2 regions of the Diaphorobacter sp. B2A2W2 genome follow, and region 2 is predicted to be linked to the other one. Evidence: predicted binding sites of a transcription regulator. Region 2 holds the regulator's gene; the other holds the start of a gene.

Region 1 (4,165 bases), on a different contig from region 2:
AGCGTGAGCGAGTGCGGAGTGAACGCTTCGCGGCCAAAGCCGATGCGCTTGCCCACCATGTAGGCACCCACCAGGCCCGCGATACCGGCGTTGATGTGCACCACGGTGCCGCCCGCGAAATCGAGCGCGCCGTCGGCCGCCAGCAGGCCGCCACCCCACACGATGTGGGCCATGGGCACGTAGCTGAAGGTGAACCACAGCAGCGCGAAGATGAGCACGGCCGCAAAACGCATGCGTTCCGCAAAGGAGCCCACGATCAGCGCCACGGTGATGGCCGCGAACGTGCCCTGGAAGGCGATGAACACGTATTCGGGAATGGTCGCCAGCGCACCAAAGGTTTCCTGGCTCACGCCCTTCAGGAAAAGCTTGGACAGGTCGCCCACGAATTGGCCCTCGCCGGAGAACGCGAGGCTGTAGCCATAGATGGACCACAGCAGCGACACCAGGGCAAAGATCACGAACACCTGCATCAGCACAGACAGCATGTTCTTGGTGCGGCCCAGCCCCCCGTAGAACAGGGCCAGGCCCGGGATGATCATCAGGATCACGAGCAGCGTGGAGGTCAGCATCCAGGCGGTGTCGCCCGAGTCCACCTTGGGCGCGGCGGGCGCCGCTGCCGCTGCCGCGGGTGCGGGTGCCGCAGCAGGTGCTGCGACGGGCTCGGCAGCGGGCGCAGGCGCGGGGGCGACGGCCACGGGCTCCGAAGCCGCCGCGGCCGCGTCGGGTGCCTGGGCCAGCGCGCCGGCGCCACCGGCCAGCAGGCTTGCACCGATCAGTAGGGAAGCAAATAGTTTTTTCATGGCAGATCTCTGGGTCGGGAGGGACGAATGCCTGTGCGGCGCGCGCTCACAGGGCTTCCTGGCCGGTCTCGCCGGTGCGAATGCGCACCACCTGCTCCAGGTGCGCCACGAAGATCTTGCCGTCGCCGATCTTGCCGGTGCGGGCCGCGCCTTCGATGGCCTCAATGACGCGTTCCACCAGCTCGTCGGCCACGGCGGCCTCGATCTTCACCTTGGGCAGGAAGTCCACGACGTACTCGGCGCCGCGGTACAGCTCGGTATGGCCCTTCTGGCGGCCAAAGCCCTTCACCTCGGTCACGGTGATGCCCTGCACGCCGATGTCCGACAGGGACTCGCGCACCTCGTCGAGCTTGAAGGGTTTGATGATGGCGGTGACCATTTTCATGATCGATTCCTTGTCGAGAGTTAGAGGGTCTTGGTGAGGGAGACGATCAGGCGGGCCTTGTTGGCATCGCCGAAGAAGCCCTTCTTGTTGGCTCCGGCAACCGCCGCGGACAACGACAGGCCGGCGCCGAAGTCGTAGGCGCCGCCCACGCTGTAGTCCACGTAGTTGGGCACGCCCAGATCCTTGATGTCGCTGGCAAAGCGCGTGTAGCCCACGGACGCCTTCAGCGTGACGCTGGGCGCAACCTCCTGCGCAAACGCCAGGTTCAGGTAGCCCGTGTTGCGCCCACGGTTGCTGGAGGTCTTGGCGCCCGCCCAGCCGAAGTAATCCTTGGACACGGTGTGCGAGTACTTGGCCGTGAACGGGCCGTACGTGGCCGCGCCATACAGCTCGGTGGTGTTGCCGTTGGTGTTGCCTGGGTACACATACGTGAGCGCGCCCACATCCAGGTCCACCTCACCGACCTTGAGCTTGTAGCCGCCGTAGAAGTCGGCCTCGATGGAGTTGCCGGACAGCCAGTCCACGCTGGAGTTCCAGTTGCCCACGTAGAAGCCGCTGTCGCCAAAGCTGTAGTCGAACCCGCCCTGGATGGCCGGGTTCACGGCCTTGATGCGGTTCACGTCCTGGTCCTGGCCGCGGAACTTGTAGTTGCTGGTCAGCGACACATTGGCAGTGAGCTGGGCGCTGGCAAGGCCCGGTACGGCGAGGGCCGCAAAAGCGAGGGCCAGGGTCTTGAGGGAAAAGCGGTGCATGGTTCCTCCAGTGTTGGGCGACGGTTGACACCCCCTCAATGCATGGACCGTGCCACCCCGAAATCCGCCCCGCGACGGCCTGCCGGGTACCATCCTGAGGCATACGTGCAGTCACAGGGGTTGCAGCCCGGCGCATTTCGCACCAGCCTGGTGCAGGGCGGCCCCCTTGCGCATCCCGTCGCCATGGTTGCACGCACATGCCTGGGGAGATCCGTTGCGATGAGTCTTGCTTTGGTGCAAAGCCGCGCCCTGCTGGGCCTGCACGCGCCCGCCGTTACTGTGGAAGTACACCTGGCGAACGGGTTGCCCAGCTTCGCGCTGGTGGGCCTGGCCGATGTCGAGGTCAAGGAGGCGCGCGAGCGCGTGCGCTCCGCGCTGCAAAACGCCGGGCTGGAATTCCCGGCCAACAAGAAGATCACCGTGAACCTGGCGCCGGCCGATCTGCCCAAGGACTCCGGCCGCTTCGACCTGCCGATCGCGCTGGGCATCCTGGCCGCGAGCGGGCAGATCGACGCGGCCCGGTTGGACGGCTGGGAGTTCGCCGGCGAGCTATCGCTGTCGGGCCTGCTGCGCCCGGTGCGCGGCGCCCTGGCGACCAGCTTGGCGCTGCGCGCGCTGGCGCAGCCCATACGCACGGTGCTTCCCCCCGGCAGCGCCGAAGAAGCTGCGCTGGTGCCGGGCACCGAGATCTACCGCGCGAACCACCTGTTGGACGTGGTGCGCCAGTTCGTGCCCGTGCCCCCGCCGAACGATGATGGCGCGGACGACGGCGGTTGGCAGCGGCTGCAACCCGCGCCGCCGGCCCCGGCCACCGATGGCCCGGACCTGGCCGACGTGAAGGGGCAGGCCGCGGCCAAGCGCGCACTGGAGATCGCCGCCGCCGGCGGGCACGGGCTGCTGCTCGTGGGGCCCCCGGGCTCGGGCAAGTCCATGCTGGCCCAGCGTTTTGCCGGGCTGCTGCCCCCGATGGGGGTGGAGCAAGCGCTGGAGAGCGCGGCCATTGCCAGCCTGGCCGGGCGCTTCAGCCCCGCACAGTGGATGCAGCGCACCACAGCCAGCCCGCACCACAGCTGCAGCGCGATCGCGCTGGTGGGCGGGGGCTCGCCGCCGCGCCCGGGCGAGATCTCGCTCGCGCACGAAGGCGTGCTGTTCCTCGATGAATTCCCCGAATTCGCCCGCAGCGCCCTGGAAGCGCTGCGCGAGCCGCTGGAGAGCGGGCGCATCACCATTGCCCGGGCGGCGCAGCGCGCCGAGTTCCCGGCGCGCTTTCAGCTCGTGGCGGCCATGAACCCCTGCCCCTGTGGTTTTGCGGGCTCGCACCAGCGCGCCTGCCGCTGCACACCCGACCAGATCGCGCGCTACCAGGGCAAGCTCAGCGGCCCGCTGCTGGACCGCATCGACCTGCATGTGGAGGTGCCCGCGCTGCCGCCCGAGGAGCTGCTGGGCGCCCCACCCGGCGAACCCAGCGGCGCCGTGCGCGAACGCGTGGCCCGCGCGCACGAACGAGCGCTCCAGCGCCAGGGCAAGGCCAACCAGGCATTGCAGGGCCAGGAGCTGGAACAGATGGCGGCGCTGGACGCGCCGGCCGCGCGGTTCCTGCAGGCCGCGGCGGCGCGCCTGGCGTGGTCGGCGCGCAGCACGCACCGGGCCCTCAAGGTTGCACGTACTATTGCCGATCTATCGGGCTGCGAGACCGTGGGCGCCGCCCATGTGGCCGAAGCCGTGCAATACCGGCGCGCCCTGCGCGCACCGGCGTGACGCTCCACCGCTGCCCTTCCTTGTTTGAATCCTCCTGAAGATCCTATGAAAAACCTCAGCATCGGCACCCGCCTGGGAGGCGGCTTCGCCCTTGTCCTGCTGCTGATGGCCCTGATGACGGCCTTTGGCGTATGGCGCCTGCAGACCGTGGCGCAAGCCACCAACGAGATGACGCAGCAACCCCTGGCGGTGGAGCGCATGATCAGCGACTGGTACCGCTACGTGTACAGCGCGGCGCGGCGCACCTCGGCCATCGTCAAGAGCACGGACCCCTCGCTCGGCCAGTTCTTCGCGGCGGACACCGCCACCTCCACGCGCGAATCGGCCGAGCTGCAAAAGCGTATCGAGACGCTGCTCACCAGCGACGAGGAAAAGGCCCTGTGGGCCGACATTCAGAAGGCGCGCGTGACCTACCTGTCCTCGCGCGACCAGGCCGTGAAGGCCAAGGCCGAGGGCCAGCTGGAGGAGGC
Region 2 (4,165 bases):
CGGCCGGCGCACCCGGCGCACCGTTGGCCGCGCCGCCCTCCCCCGCGTGGCCGGCGCGCGGCCGATCCCGCACGGCGCCCGCCACGAGGTCGAAGCGGAACAGGCGGCATTCGATGGGGCCGTTCCACAGCGGCACGCGGCGCGACTCCTTCAGGCGCATCTTGCCGGGCAGCTTGAGGTCGGGCGTGAGCATCCAGGCCTGCCAGCCGGCGTAGTGCTTCTTCCAGTGCGCGGCCAACTGCGCGAAGAAGTCCACGCCGTCCTCGGTCTGCGCCGTCTCGCGGCCCATGCGCTCGACCGTGGACATGCGCTCACGCGCATTGCGCCCCGCCGTGCCCGCCGCGGCGATGCGCTCGCCATACGGCGGATTCAGCAGCATCACCCCGGGTTGTTCACTGGGCGGCATGCGCTGCAGCGCATCGCCGCCGCGCAGCTGCACCGCGTCGGCCACGCCGGCGCGCACGGCGTTGCGCTGGGCAAAGTCCACCATGCGGTGCGACACGTCGCTGCCAAAAATCGGCACCGAGGCCGCGGTAACGGCGCTGGCCGCTTCATCCTTGATAGCAGACCAGACATGGGCCTGGTGCGGCAATAGCTTCTCGAAGGCAAAGCGCCGCTGCAGGCCCGGCGCGATGCGGCAGGCGATCTGCGCGGCCTCGATGACCACGGTGCCGCTGCCGCAGCAGGGGTCGTACAGCGGCAGCGGCTGCTCGCCATGCGGGTCCCAGCCGGTGGCGGCGATCATGGCGGCGGCCAGCGTTTCCTTGAGCGGCGCGTCGCCCTTGTCCTCGCGCCAGCCGCGTTTGAACAGCGGCTCGCCCGAGGTGTCGATGTAGATCTGGGCGCGGTCGCTGGTCAGGTGCAGGTGCACGCGCACGTCGGGCCACTGCGTCTGCACGTCGGGACGCACGCCGGCCTTGGCGCGGAAGCGGTCGGCCACGGCATCCTTCACGCGCAGCGCGGCGAAGTTCAGGCTCTTGAGCGGGCTGTGCTGGGCCGTCACCTCCACCTTGAAGCTCTGGCGCGGGGTGAACCAGATCTCCCAGGCCACGTCGGCCGCGGCGGCATAGATATCGTCCTCGTTGCGGTAGGGCCGCTCGGCCAGTTGCACCAGCACGCGTTGCGCCAGGCGGCTGTGCAGGTTCAGGCGCAGCGCGTCGCGCCAGGAGGCGCGCAGCAGCACGCCCGCGCGGCCCACGAGCAGGTCCTGCCCGGCCAGCCCCGTGAGGCTGTGCACCTCGTCGGCCAGATAGCCCTCCACGCCAGCGGCGCAGGGCAAAAAGAGTTGAAGCTGGTTCATTGCGGCTGTGCTGCGCGCTGCAGCAATGGCTGGAGCACGGATTCAGGAATGGGTGCGGGCTTGCGGGCCGCCCGGTCGATGAAGACGATGCCGGTCTTGCCGCGCGCGATCTCGCGCCCCTGGCTCTTCTCGGTCATCCGGAAGACGAGGTCGAAGCCGTAGCTGTTGAAGTCCTGCGGCGTCATCTCCACGCGCAGCGTCTCGCCGTGGAACGCCTCGGACTTGTACTGCGCCACGATGTCGCCCACCACGGTGGACAGGCCCGCCACGTCGGCCTCGGGGTAGCCCAGCGACTTGAAGAAACGCACGCGCGCCTCGGACACGAGGCTGAGCAACTGCGCGTTGTCCAGGTGCCCGCCCTGGTTGACATGGCTGATGTAGATCTGCAGCTCGGTACTGAAGCCGAAGTGCGGGGGAAGGTCGAAGACGACGCGTGCCATGGTTCAAAGTGCCTTGCGGAGGTTGGCCGGGGCGATCTTGAGCGCCTCGCGGTATTTGGCCACGGTGCGGCGCGCACATTCAATCCCCTGCTCCTTGAGCATCTCGGCGATCTGGCTGTCCGACAGCGGCTTGTGCGGGTTCTCGGCCGCGATGAACTGCTTGATGAGCGCGCGCACGGCCGTGCTGGAGGCGTTGCCGCCGGTTTCGGTGCCCAGCCCCGAGCCGAAGAAATACTTGAGTTCGTAGGTGCCTTGCGGCGTGGCCATGTACTTGGCGGTGGTCACGCGGCTGATGGTGGACTCGTGCAGGCCCAGTTCATCGGCAATGTCGCGCAGCACCAGCGGGCGCATGGCCAGTTCGCCATGCACGAAGAAGTTCTTCTGCCGCTCCACGATGGCGCGCGACACGCGCAGGATGGTGTCAAAACGCTGCTGGATGTTCTTGATGAACCAGCGCGCCTCCTGCAGCCGTGCCTGCAGCGCCTGGTGGCCTTCGCCACGGCCGCCGCGCAACGCACCGGCGTAGATGTCGTGCACGCGCAGACGCGGCATCACGTCCGGGTTGAGCTGCACGCTGAAGTTCTGCTGTCCGCCGCGGCCGGTTTTCTTGACGATCACGTCGGGCACGATGATGTTGCGGTCCACGTCGGCAAAGCGCCTGCCCGGACGTGGCTCCAGCCGCGCGATCAAGGCCATCGCGGCGCGCGTGCGCTCTTCGCTGGTGCCGCAGGCCTGCGCCAGGCGGCGCACGTCGCGCTTGGCCAGCAGGTCCAGCGGCTGGCCGCAAATGGCCAGCGCGGCCTGGATCACGTCGGGGTCGCCCTCTTCGTCCTGGTCCATCGCACGCAGCTGCAGCGTGAGGCATTCGGCCAGGCCGCGCGCGCCCACGCCCGCGGGCTCCAGGCTTTGCAGCAGGCGCAGCGCCACGGTGAAACGGTGCACCAGTTCATCGAGTTGCTCGGGGTCTTCGGTGCCCGCCAGGCTGGCGGCCAGGTCCTGCAACGACTCGTCCAGGTAGCCGTCGTCGTTCAGCGATTCGATGAGGAAGCGCAGCGCGGCCATGTCCAGCTCGGACAGGCGCAGCGCCAGCGCCTGGCGGTGCAGGAAGGCCGTGAGCGACTCCTGGCTGCGGGCCAGCTCGGTGGCGTCCACCTCGTCGTCGCTCCCCGCGCCGGCACCGTTGCGCGCCGGGGCGTCGCCGCCCCACTCGCTGTCGTCGGGCGCCAGGTCTACCGAGCCGTCGCCTTCCCAGTCCGCGGGTTCGGCCGTGGATTCGGCGGTGGAGGTTTCTGCATCATTTTGGCTTGTAGCGCTTTCCTGCCCTGCGCTGACAGCTCCTGAATAAATAGCATCTTCAACTTCTCGGTCTTGCTCGCTCACCGGTGCATCGGCCTGGGCCAGGCCGAACTCCTCGCGCAGGGCCTCTTCCAGCGTGCGCTCCAGGAAGGGGTTCTCGTCGAGCATTTGCTCGACCTCCTGGGCCAGCTCCAGCGTGGACAGCTGCAGCAGGCGGATCGACTGCTGCAACTGCGGTGTGAGCGCCAGGTGCTGCGAGACGCGCAGCGACAGGCCGGGCTTCATGGCCTGCAACCCACTGTCTGGTCCTGCATCGCGCCGTGGTCGCCCATCACTCTCACATGCGGAAGTGCTCGCCCAGGTACACCCGGCGCACTTCCGCGTTGTCGACGATGTCCGACGGCGTACCCTGAGCCAGCACCTGGCCGTCGCTGATGATGAAGGCGTGGTCGCAGATGCCCAGCGTCTCACGCACGTTGTGGTCGGTGATCAGCACGCCAATGCCGCGCGCCTTGAGAAAGCCAATGATGCGCTGGATCTCGATCACGGCGATCGGGTCGATGCCGGCGAAGGGCTCATCCAGCAGGATGAAGCGCGGCTGCGTGGCCAGCGCGCGCGCGATCTCCACGCGCCGGCGCTCGCCGCCCGACAGCGCCAGTGCAGGCGACTTGCGCAGGTGGTCCACGCGCAGCTCCTGCAGCAGCGCGGTCAGGCGCCGCTCCACCTCGGCGCGCGGCAGGGTGCGGCCGGCCTCGTCGGTCTGCAGCTCCAGCACCGCGCGCACGTTGTCTTCGACATTGAGCTTGCGAAAGATCGAGGCTTCCTGCGGCAGGTACGACAGGCCCAGCCGCGAGCGCCGGTGGATGGGCATGTCCGTCACGTCCTGCCCGTCGATGCTGATGCGGCCGCCGTCGCTGCGCACCAGGCCGACGATCATGTAGAACGACGTGGTCTTGCCGGCGCCGTTGGGGCCCAATAGGCCCACCACCTCTCCCTTTTGCACGACTACGGACACGTCCTTGACCACCTTGCGGCTGCCGTAGGACTTCTCCAAGTGCAGCGCCTCCAGGCGGCTGACGCCTTCGCTCATGCGCGCATCGTCCAAGGCCGCGCTCACTTCGCGCCGTCC

What was found. The regulator sigma-54, encoded in region 2, starts transcription at its own class of promoters, with help from an activator protein. The targets are predictions, from matches to a motif close to TGGCANGNAANCTGCTTT.
Region 1: the regulator sigma-54 is predicted to act here: its motif matches at 1,975-1,992, upstream of AC1PPL_RS17270 (TorF family putative porin).

Annotation. Positions count from the first base shown of each region.
Region 1 covers NZ_JBWZOR010000012.1:95,813-99,977, forward strand. The annotation lists gene AC1PPL_RS17260 (ammonium transporter) at 1-800, opposite strand, end outside; gene glnK (P-II family nitrogen regulator) at 847-1,185, opposite strand; gene AC1PPL_RS17270 (TorF family putative porin) at 1,206-1,937, opposite strand; gene AC1PPL_RS17275 (YifB family Mg chelatase-like AAA ATPase) at 2,157-3,695, shown strand; gene AC1PPL_RS17280 (methyl-accepting chemotaxis protein) at 3,741-4,165, shown strand, end outside.
Region 2 covers NZ_JBWZOR010000011.1:54,736-58,900, reverse strand. The annotation lists gene AC1PPL_RS16320 (THUMP domain-containing class I SAM-dependent RNA methyltransferase) at 1-1,300, opposite strand, end outside; gene AC1PPL_RS16315 (acyl-CoA thioesterase) at 1,297-1,740, opposite strand; gene AC1PPL_RS16310 (RNA polymerase factor sigma-54) at 1,744-3,321, opposite strand; gene lptB (LPS export ABC transporter ATP-binding protein) at 3,374-4,126, opposite strand; gene lptA (lipopolysaccharide transport periplasmic protein LptA) at 4,150-4,165, opposite strand, start outside.